Regions from separate parts of the Streptomyces sp. NPDC090088 genome, predicted to be linked through region 1. Evidence: riboswitches for the same ligand, from Rfam matches in the RefSeq annotation. Region 1 holds a riboswitch; each other region holds the start of a gene.
The links. Region 1 has a riboswitch for cyclic di-AMP ahead of ACIPSJ_RS32355 (peptidoglycan DD-metalloendopeptidase family protein). Riboswitches for the same ligand answer to the same signal wherever they lie in the genome.

Region 1 (3,580 bases):
TGCGGCACCTGGTCCGCCACGATCTGGTCGAGCAGTTTGCCGCGCACGGCGAGGTTGGTGTAATCGAAGTCGCCTTCGGGCTGCCGGTCCGACAGCAGTACCGCGAACCGGTCGGCCCAGCCGACGAACGCCCCGTCGGGGCCGGGGTCGCCCACGCCCTCGGTGAAGCTGTCCCCCACCGCCACGTACGACCCGATCACTGATGCAATGTCACTCTTCGAATCGTCTGCCACGTCGGACCATGATTCCCCTTGAGGTGTGACCTACGCGACCGTAATAAGGGGTTGACGATCGGTGAGATAAGACACTTTTAAATACTTTGCCAAGCCTGGAATAAGGCCCCCATCAGGGACGTTGACGGGTTGATCGCCAGACCCGGAAGTCACTGATACGGAAGTGGCTCCATGTGGTCCGAAACGCGAAGTGCCCACCCGTGTAAGGCTCCGGGTCGGTGTAGTCGAACACCGGCCGGCCGTTGTTCCACCATTGCACGGTCGGGCCGTCGGAGACGATCCGGACGCGGTTCGGTTCGTTCGCGACGAGCAGCGGCTCGGTGTAGTCGTAGATCAGCGGCCGGACGCCGGGTTCGCCGACGTAACGGCGCAGCCGGGTGGTGGTGTTGTAGTTGGCGCCGAAGCCTGCGTAGTAGGTCGTGAGGTAGTCGTACTCGGCGAGGGCGCCGCCGCGCGGGGTGGCGAACAGGTCGCCCGGGGAGCGGACGTCGGTGGCGTTCCAGAAGTTGTTGAGGTCCGACACCCGGTCGTCGGGACCGCCCGCCGAGACCGGGGTCGCGGTGTACTCCAGGACGTACGGCCCTTCGAGCCGGCGCCGGAACCAGACGGTCGCGCCGGCCGGCACGTCGACCTCCAGGATCCCGTGCGACGCGGTGACCGAACCGCCCTGTTCCAGTTCGACGAACCACTGGCCGAGGCCGTGGCGGAAGTCGTCGTGGGCGAGCAGCCGGCGGTGCCGGGGCGCGGCGCTCGCGGGCGCGGCGGGAGCGAGGGCCGCGAGGGCGGCTCCGACAGTTCCGGCGGCCAGGGCTCCGAAGGCGCGGCGGGTGGTGGTCATACGCGGGATTCCTTCCGATAGAAAGCGCTTGCATTCACGGGGTAACTGTGCCGCCGTACCGCCGTCGTTGTCGATGCCCTGAACACTCCCGCCACAAGAACGCAACGCGCCGAAGGCCGGACCCGGGGATCGGGGGTCCGGCCTTCGGAGTGTGCGGCAGGGCGGCGGGGCGTCGGGGCGGCGGGTCAGCCGACGGCGAGGCCCTTGGAGCGGAGGTAGGCGACCGGGTCCACGTCCGAGCCGTAGTCGGGGGTGGTGCGGATCTCGAAGTGCAGGTGCGGGCCGGTCACGTTGCCGGTCGCGCCGGAGAGGCCGACCTGCTGGCCCGCGGTCACGGTCTGGCCGACCGAGACGGAGAGGGCGGAGAGGTGGCCGTACTGCGCGTAGTAGCCGTCGGCGAGCCGGATGACGACCTGGTTGCCGTAGGAGCCGCCCCAGCCGGCCGTGACGACCGTGCCGGCGCCGACGGCCTTGACCGGGGTACCGGTCGGGACGACGAAGTCGACGCCCGTGTGGTAGCCGCTGGACCACATGCCGCCGGCCACGTGGTAGCCGGTGCCGACGGTGGCACCGACGACCGGGAGGCTGAAGCCGGAGGCGCTCGTCACGGACGCGTCCGCGGAGGACGACGACGAGAACGAAGAGGACGAAGAGGACGGCGAGGAGTCGGAGGAGTCGGAGGACCGCGCCTCGGACCGGTAGCCGGAGTCCGTGGTGCCGTCCGTCGTCGCGGCGCGGCGGCCGTCGAGCGTGAGCTTGAGACCCGGGTGGATCAGCGAGGGGTTGCCGCCGACGGCCTGCCGGTTGTCGGCGTAGAGCCGGTGCCAGCCGCCGCTGACGTTCTGGTCGCGGGCGATCTTCGAGAGATAGTCACCGGGGACCACCGTGTAGGTGCGGTGCGCGGCACGCGCGGCGGCGGACTTCCGCACGGCCGCCGTCTTCTCCATTGCCGTCTTCTCGACCCCCGGCAGCGACTGCGCGGCCTTTTCGGGAACGGACTGCGCGGTGGCCGCGTGGGCGCCGGCGGCTCCCATGAGCGGCAGCGCCAGCGCGGCGCCGCCGGTTCCGGCGACGGCCATCGAGCGGGTGAATCGCTGGGCCTTGGGACGGCGGTGCTTACCCTTCGCGGGCATGGCGCATTTCCTCTCCGGCGCCTGCGAGGTGAGCTGTCGGGTTCGGGCTGGAGCTGCCCGGCCACACGTGAACGCGTGGCTACACCCCTAGCCGTCCCGGGAACCGGAACAGGCGGTCATACCTGGTGGGTCCCCCGCTCCTGCCGGGCACGGGTGAGTGTGTGGGGACTCCGGACGGCGGCAGGATTCGGCGTTCCGTCCGGATGCGTGGCGAACGTAAGCGAGCAGGACGCACCCGGACAAGCGACTGGTTCCCTCTGTCCGAGTTTCGCTTGATCCGTTACGGGAAATCACGGTCACCCTCCGTGAATTCCACCGGCCCGCGTTTATCAATTCCTCAGCGAAAACCAAGAATTACGTGAACATGACGCGCGACGGACGGTCACGGATATGACGCTCCTCACGCACTCGCCCATCACTCCCCTTTATTCCAGAGCGAGTTAGAATGAAGGGGAGTGAAGGCGCCAATTCGGACAGAGGACTCAAATGCGGCGCAGTCGGAGAACCGTCGCATCCAGGTCGCCCTTCAGGCCGGTGCGCAGACCGTGGTGCAACAGCACGGCACCCCGGTGCACTTCGCCCGTTTCGCGGCATTCGTACGACGCGGTCGGGTCGAGCCCCCGCAGCCGCAGCGCCGGCGCCGGCTCGCCGTAGCTCTGCGCCTGGAGCCAGGCGAGGACGACCGTCTCGTCGCCGAGGGTGTACTGCACGGCGCTGAGCCCGCCGGTCGGCGGCCGCAGCCGGAACTGGTCGCCGCGCTGCACCAGCGGCCGGATCTCCTTGTAGAGCTCCACCCAGCCGCCGGCCTCGGCGAGCTCCTCCTCGGTCCACTGCGAGAGGTCGCCGCCGACACCGAGCGCACCGGCCATGGAGCTGACGAACCGGAAACGCAGCGAGCTGACCCGGCCGTTGAGCTGGTGGTTCGGGCTGTCGGTGACCCAGGCGGACATCACCCGCGCGGGGTGGATCTGGCTGAAGCCGTGCTGGATGGCGAGCCGGTCCAGCGGGTCGGTGTTGTCGGAGGTCCACACCTCGTCGGTACGGCTCATGATGCCGAGGTCGATCCGGCCGCCACCGCCGGAGCAGGACTCGATGGCGACGTTCGGGTGGGCCGCGCGGATCCGGTCGAGCAGGGCGTACAGCCCGCGCACGTGGTCGACCCACAGGCGCTGCGGATAGGGCTCGCCGGGCCAGCCCGCGTCGGTGAAGCAGCGGTTGAAGTCCCACTTGACGTAGTCGATCGGGGCGCTGGACAGCAGGGTGTCGAGCTGCTGCCAGAGGTACTCCTGGACGTCCTCGCGGGCGAGGTTGAGGACGAGCTGGTTGCGCAGTTCCGTCCGCTTCCGCCCCTGCTGGTACTGGACCCAGTCGGGGTG
Region 2 (3,580 bases), on a different contig from region 1:
CCGCAGCCGCAGCACCGGCAGCGTGGGGACGCCCTCGCGGAGGTCGGTCCCCGGGGTCTTGCCGGACTCGTGGGAGTCGGAGGCGATGTCCAGGACGTCGTCGGCGAGCTGGAAGGCGACGCCGAGGCGTTCGCCGTACTGGGTGAGGACGTCCACGACCGTCTCGTCGGCACCGGACAGCATCGCGCCGAAGCGGCAGGAGACCGCGACCAGCGAGCCGGTCTTGCCGCTGAGCACGTCGAGGTAGTGGTCGACCGGATCGCGGCCGTCCGTCGGGCCTGCCGTCTCCAGGATCTGGCCGGTCACCAGCCGTTCGAACGCGAGGGCCTGGACCCGCACCGCCTCGGGACCGAGATCGGCGAGGATCTGGGAGGCGCGCGCGAAGAGGAAGTCGCCGGTGAGAACGGCGAGCGAGTTGCCCCAGCGGGTGTTGGCGCTGTCGACGCCGCGCCGTACGGAGGCCTCGTCCATGACGTCGTCGTGGTACAGGGTGGCCAGGTGGGTCAGCTCGACGACCACGGCCGACGGCACGACACCCGGCGCGTACGGGTCGCCGAACTGCGCGGCGAGCATCACCAGCAGCGGGCGGAACCGCTTTCCGCCGGCGCGCACGAGGTGCTGTGCGGCCTCCGTGATGAAGGGGACCTCACTTTTGGTGGCCTCTAGCAAGCCCTCCTCGACAGCCGTCAATCCGGCCTGGACATCGGCTTCCAGAGCCTGGTCCCGCACGCTCAGCCCGAACGGCCCGACGGTCACGAGGGGTCTCCTGTCTGCTGGTGTCCACTGGCGATTACACGGTTTGTCGATAGGTCGCTGCCATCACTCAAGTCAGCGTATCCGGTCAGGTTTCGATCACCGAGGGCGCCCACCGTTACACCCCGGGCGCTATCGGATCACGACCGGTATGTTTTTGATCAGCTGATACGACCTGACATCCACTGACTTAACAGGAAGTGCTGGCGGTTGTCCCGAACCGCGGCATAGGCCGTGTCCCTGAGCGGCACCGCCGGGTCCGGGTCGGGCGGGTCCGGGTCCGGGTCGGGCGGGTCCGGCGGCAGAGCCCCGCCGGGGAACCGCCGCACCTTCTCCGGCCGACATCACCTGCCCGGGGGTACCCCTTCCGCCGCCGGCCGAAGCCGACGGGCGCACATCATGCCCGCCCGGGCACCCTCCCTCGTTCACGGGACCACCCACGAGGACCTCCGCACGGACGACACCGGCGCCATCTTCGGCACCTCCCACCACCGCGGACAATTCACCATGACAACGACCGGCCCCGCGGCGGGGGTTCCGCCTCACGACGGACACGCACGCACCGCAGGCGGTCGGCCCACCACCCGGCATGACGTGACCAGGATCACGCACCCGTCGAGAGCGACCCTTCCCGGCACCGGCCGCGAGCGGCGGGACCATTCACCCCTAAAGTCCAAATTATCCGCAATACAAAAAGTCAGACTACATGCGAAATCACCCGTGACGCGGGCCACCTCCTTGCCCCTCAAAGGGGCATTTCGCGCGAATGGCAATAGGTCCACTTCTCACTCGCCCCAGAGAGGAGGGGATTCCAGGAAATCCCTCATGTCCGATTTGACTTAATTGCGGTTTCGTGAAGTAGGTCACGCGGGGTCAGATGCCACATATCCCGTAAGGCGACCCTTCCTTCCCTTTCCCCGTGGGCGAGTTGAGGGTTGGCAACCGCAAAGGATCAAGTACCTCATACGTCATAGATCAAGGTCAATCGGTTCTTTATGTGAATCTGACACTTGTTCCGGACATGTGCTCTCGCATACGTTCCCGCTCGCCGGGCGGACGCCGAATCCTGCCGCCGCCCGTCGTGACCCATTGACGAGTCCATTCGCACGGCAGGAGCGGGGGAACCAGGTAAGCCGCCGGACCGGGCGACCGACGTCATCGACGGACGTCGTACCGGAACGGCTAGGGGTGAAGTCGCCTCGCCTTCGGGCGGTGCGGCCGGGCACTCCCCGGGCCCGAACCCGACAGCTCACCTCGCAGGCGACGGAGAGGAACTTCGCCATGTCTGCTGCCGCTCAGAACCGCCGTCCCCGCCGTAACCGCATCGTCCGCGCACTCGCCGTCGCCGGTACCGGCGCCGCCGTACTCGCCCTCCCGCTCCTCGGGGCGACCACCGCCTCGGCGGCCGTCGCCTCCGCCCCCACCGCCACGACGCCCTCGACGACCCTTGCCGGGTACCCGAACAACCTCGACGGCTGGATCCGGGAGTCGCTCGCGATCATGGCGGAGAAGCACATCCCGGGCACCTACAACGGCATCTACCGCAACGTGATACGCGAGTCCTCCGGCAACCCGCAGGCGATCAACCTCTGGGACTCCAACGCGGCCAAGGGCATCCCGTCCAAGGGCCTGCTCCAGGTGATCGACCCGACGTTCAAGACCTACCACGTGGACGGCACGTCGTTCGACATCTACGACCCGGTCGCGAACATCACTGCCGCCTGCAACTACGCCGCCGCGCGGTACGGCTCGATCGACAACGTCCACGGCGCCTACTGATCACCGAGGTTTGAGACGGCCCGAGCCGCTCAATGGCGTCCAACCGCTGTGTGGCCTTGTGGCCTTACGGGCAACAGCCCTACGGGAACAGTCCTTCGAGGACGACGGCGATTCCGTCGTCCTCGTTCGACAAGGTGATCCGGTCGGCCACCGCCTTGAGTTCGGGGTGGGCGTTGGCCATCGCCACCCCGTAGGCCGCCCAGTCGAACATGGGGATGTCGTTGGGCATGTCCCCGAAGGCGATGGCCTGTTCGGGGCGCAGGCCCAGGTGGTCGGCGGCCAGCGCCAGCCCGGTCGCCTTGGTCACCCCGCACGGCTGGAGTTCGACGGTTCCCGGCCCCGACATGGTGACCGTGGCGAGCGACCCGACCACCGCGCGGGCGGTCGCCGCCAGCTCGTCGTCGGACAGGGTGTGGTGGCGCAGCAGCACTTTGCTGATGGGCGCGCACCACAGGTCGTCGCGCCGGCCCACGCGCAGGGCGGGCAGCGTGGGGTGGGGCATCAGATAGCCCGGTTCGATGAGCGTGAGCCCGTCCACGCCGTCCTGGTCGACCGCCGCGTACACCTGGCCGACCTCGGCCTCGATCTTGCCGAGGGCGGTCTCCGCCAGTTCCCGGTCCAGGGTGACCGACCACAGCAGACGGTGCGCGCCGGCGTCGTACACCTGCGCGCCCTGGCCGCACACCGCGAGTCCCGTGCTGCCGAGGTCGTCGAGGAGCGGGCGCACTCTCGGCGCGGGGCGGCCGGTCACCACGAGATGCCGGGCGCCGGCCCGGCCGGCCCGCGCGAGCGCGGCGAGCGACCGGTCCGAGAGGGTGTCGTCGGCGCGCAGCAGCGAGCCGTCCAGGTCGGTGGCGATCAGTGAGTACGGGAGGGGTGCGACCATGATCAGAGAATACGGACAGCACGGCCCTGAGACTCACTGTGCGTTTCGGCCTCAAGTGGCGCCCGCCGCCTCCGTGATGGGGGCGTTGTCAGTGGGACCCGTTACGTTTGCGGTGGGGTGAGGTGACCGCGCCGGTCGGACGGGGGCGGGTGCGGTGAGAGG
Region 3 (3,580 bases), on a different contig from region 1:
GACCGGCGCCGGGGCGGCGGCGTAGGCGGCGGCCGGGGGCTGCATACCGACGGCGTAGCCGCCCAGGTCGGCGCCGGGCGCCGCGAAGTAGGCCCCGGTGCCGAGGTCGGCCTGCGGCATGGCGGCCATGGCGGCGGCGGGGGCAGCCGCGGCGTACGCGGCGGCCGGGTAGCCGGGGTCGGCGGCGACCGCGTAGCCGAGGTCGGCCGCGGCCGGGGGCGCGCTCGCGTAGGCGGCGGTCGCGTTGGGCGCCATGGCCTGGAAGGCCCCGGCGTCCATCGGGGCCGACATGGGCGCGGCGGGTGCCGCAGCGGCATACGCGGCGGCCGGCTCCGACGGGCCCGCGCCCGGGTAGGCACCCGCGTCGGGCGACGTCGGCATCGGGAACGAGCCCGTGGCGCCCGGGGTCATGATGCGGAAGGAACCGGTGTCCCCCGGCGCCGGGGTCGGGACGCCGCCCATGTCCATGGACCCGGCGGCAGGGAAGGCACCCGTACCGCCCGGGGCCATGACCCGGGAGCCGCTGGTGTCCATCTGGGGCATGGCCTGGGGCGCGACCGCGCTGCCCGGGCTCATGACGCGCGAGGCGCCCATGTCCATCTGAGGCATGGCCTGCGTCGCGGGGGCGCTGCCCGGGCTCATCACCCGGGAGGCGCCGAGGTCCATCGGGGGCATCGGCTGCGGCGCGCCGGCGCTGCCCGGGCTCATGACGCGGGAGGCGCCCGTGTCCACCGTGGGCATGACCTGAGTCGCGGCCGCGCCGCCTGGGCTCATGACGCGCGAGGCGCCCATGTCCACCGGAGGCATGACCTGGGTAGCGGGGGCGCTGCCCGGGCTCATGACGCGGGAGGCGGCGGCGTCCATCGGGGGCATCGGCTGGGGCGTGCCCGCACCGCCGGGGGCCATGACGCGGGACGCGCCGGCGCCTGCCGGGTTCCTGCGCTGGGGGGTGCCGGTGCCGGGGGACATGATGCGGAAGGTGCCGGTGTCCGAGGGGGACACGACGGGGATGGTGCCGGTGTCCGACGGGGTCGACGCCGGGAGCCTGCCCGGGCCGGCGGGCGCGCCGGACCCGAAGGAGCCGCTGTCGGTGCGCTGGGCCGGGATGCCCATGGCGGGGGCCGCCCACTGCTGCTGCGCCGGGGCCTGGGCCTCGGTGACGCCCCACGAGATCTGCGTCTGCGCGGCGGGGGCCGCCTCGAGCGCCGCCACCGCACGCTGTCCGGTGCGCTGGGACAGCAGCTCGCGGGCCTTGGCGATCTTGAGCTGGTTCTTGGTCTTGGAGGTGCCCGGCGCGGCCCGCTGCGGCGCGGCGGCGGACAGGGCCTTGGGCGGGCTCGACGGCCCGGCGGGCAGTGCGGCGGCGGGCCCGGCCGTCAGCTCCAGCTTCGGGCGCGCCGGCAGTTCGCGGACGACCTCGATCTCGGTCTGCCCCGAGGGTCCCGCGGTCAGCTCCAGCCGGGACGGACCGGAGCCCTCCAGCTGGCCGAGCAGGTCGGCGGCCATGGAGCTGACGGGCCGGCGCGGGCCGGGCCGGTCGGGCATGCGGTCGGAGGGCAGCGCGGCGGGGACGCTCGGCCCCAGCCTCGAACGCGCGCCGTCGAACCACTCCCGCGCGATGTTGTCCAGCCCCGGATCGTCACGGCGGGGCCGCTTGAACAGCGGGACACCGCGTGAGCGCGAGCCTCCGCTCATCGCACGGGTGGCGTTGTAGTTCCCGGTGGCGTTCTCGGCCTGGTCGTAGAGGTTGTTGATCCGCTGTCGAACCTCGTCACGGCTCTCGGACGCCATGGGGGTCGTGCTCCTTCCGTACTCCGCCTACCGGGTTAGCTGTCGGGTTCGGGCGTCGAATCCGGAAGGTATGCCCTACGGCCCTTGCCCCTGTGGGCAGTTGGCCGATTCACCCCAGTGATCGGTTGGGTCCCCGGCTCCGGATCGCCCCACGAGGGCGCCGGACTCGGCGGAGGCCGCGCGGCCCGACGGGATTCGCCGGGGGGAGCCGAGCGGCTTACCCGTCAACTTAGCCAACTTGTGTCACTCGTGTGAAGGTTGACGTGCGTAATGTCCGATACGTATTTGTGATGTTCGTCGTACTGTTCGGTATGGGGCTGCGCGGGACGGCATTTCGCGCATCCGCCGATCACAGTCGTACGACGACCAGGGCGGTGTCGTCGGTCGCGCCCTCCGGTGGCAGCAGCTCCCGCAGGACGGCGTCGGCGAGATCCTCGGGGTCCAACTCGCGGTGCGCGGCGAGGGATCGGGTGAGCCGGGCGAGCCCGGTGTCGATGTCCTCGTGGCGGCGCTCGACGAGTCCGTCGGTATAGAGGACAAGGGTGGCGCCGTCCTCGAACGCGGTGACGGCCTGCGGGCGCGGCAGCGGATCGGGGCGGGCGTCGAGCGGGGGATCGGTGGCCCGGTCGAGGAGTTCCACCCGTCCGCCGGGGTGCAGCAGGGCGGGCGGCGGGTGCCCGGCGCTGCTGTAGGTGACCGTGTGGCGGGCGAAGTCGACGAACGCCGTCACGGCGGTGGCCGACTCGGCGCCGTCGATCACGTGCGCGTACCGCCCCAGTACGCCGAGCGCCTGCGCCGGGCCCTCGGCCACCCGGGAGACCGCGCTGAGCGCACTGCGCAACTGCCCCATGACACAGGCCGCTTCGAGCCCGTGCCCGACCACGTCGCCGACCGAGACGCCGATGCAGTCGCCGCTGACCAGGTCGACCAGGTCGTACCAGTCGCCGCACACGTGCAGCGACCCGGTGGCCGGCCGGTAGCGCACGGCCGCCCGGTGGTGCTCCAGCTGCCGGGGAGCGGGCAGCATCGCCTCCTGGAGGGCGACCGCCACCTCGCGCTCCCGGGCGTGCGCCTGCCGCAGCTGCTCGTTGATCTCCTGCAGTTCGCCCGCGCGCCGGTACAGCTCGGCCTCCAGGACCTGGGTCCGGCCGTCGCCGACGGTCCGGCGCGCCCGGATCAGCTCGGTGACCTCCTCGACCCGGTGCACCAGCAGCACGACCTTCCCGTCCGGGCCGAGGACCGGCACGTTCACCGGGCTCCAGTAGCGCTGCTCCCAGTGCCCGGGCCGGTCGGGGAGCTCCACGTCGTACCGCTGCAGGGCCATGGTGTCCCGCTCGCCGGTGGCCAGCACCCGCAGCAGTGAGGTCTCCAGGTTGCGCATACCGGTCGCGGTGCTGTCGTTCGGGTTGTCCGGGAACACGTCGAAGAGATACCGGCCGATCATGTCCTCGCGCTTGCGCCCGGCCATGCGCAGGAACTCCTCGTTGGCGTCCGCGTACACCAACTCGGGGGTCAACAGGGCCACCATCCCGGGCAGTGTCTGGAACACCGCCGCGTAGTCGATCTCCGCCTCGCTCATGACAGGGTCACCTCCCCGCCGTTTTCGCACCAGTTTCCCATGAAATATAAAAATCGCGCGGCGCGATCCGGGTCCCCGATGAGTTCGCTCCGTAGTTGGATGGTCACTCCTCGATGATGCTACCTGTGAGGTCACCGTGAATTTCTGGGACCGTTGAACACGGCGGTGCCGCGGTCCGTATGAAGCCGGGGATTTCCATGCCCGGCCGCC

Region 2: linked by a shared signal. The riboswitch ahead of ACIPSJ_RS09710 (transglycosylase SLT domain-containing protein) and the one ahead of ACIPSJ_RS32355 (peptidoglycan DD-metalloendopeptidase family protein) in region 1 are both predicted to bind cyclic di-AMP.
Region 3: linked by a shared signal. The riboswitch ahead of ACIPSJ_RS20865 (NlpC/P60 family protein) and the one ahead of ACIPSJ_RS32355 (peptidoglycan DD-metalloendopeptidase family protein) in region 1 are both predicted to bind cyclic di-AMP.

Annotation. Positions count from the first base shown of each region.
Region 1 is NZ_JBIVDZ010000007.1:302,272-305,851, reverse strand. Features, by position in the region: gene ACIPSJ_RS32365 (SGNH/GDSL hydrolase family protein) at 1-200, opposite strand, end outside; gene ACIPSJ_RS32360 (DUF6250 domain-containing protein) at 346-1,071, opposite strand; gene ACIPSJ_RS32355 (peptidoglycan DD-metalloendopeptidase family protein) at 1,257-2,204, opposite strand; cyclic di-AMP (ydaO/yuaA leader) riboswitch at 2,210-2,370, opposite strand; gene ACIPSJ_RS32350 (alpha-galactosidase) at 2,687-3,580, opposite strand, start outside.
Region 2 is NZ_JBIVDZ010000002.1:236,554-240,133, reverse strand. Features, by position in the region: gene ACIPSJ_RS09715 (polyprenyl synthetase family protein) at 1-756, opposite strand, end outside; cyclic di-AMP (ydaO/yuaA leader) riboswitch at 1,834-2,029, shown strand; gene ACIPSJ_RS09710 (transglycosylase SLT domain-containing protein) at 2,035-2,532, shown strand; gene ACIPSJ_RS09705 (HAD family hydrolase) at 2,612-3,418, opposite strand.
Region 3 is NZ_JBIVDZ010000004.1:152,658-156,237, reverse strand. Features, by position in the region: gene ACIPSJ_RS20865 (NlpC/P60 family protein) at 1-1,791, opposite strand, end outside; cyclic di-AMP (ydaO/yuaA leader) riboswitch at 1,800-1,973, opposite strand; gene ACIPSJ_RS20860 (PP2C family protein-serine/threonine phosphatase) at 2,141-3,370, opposite strand.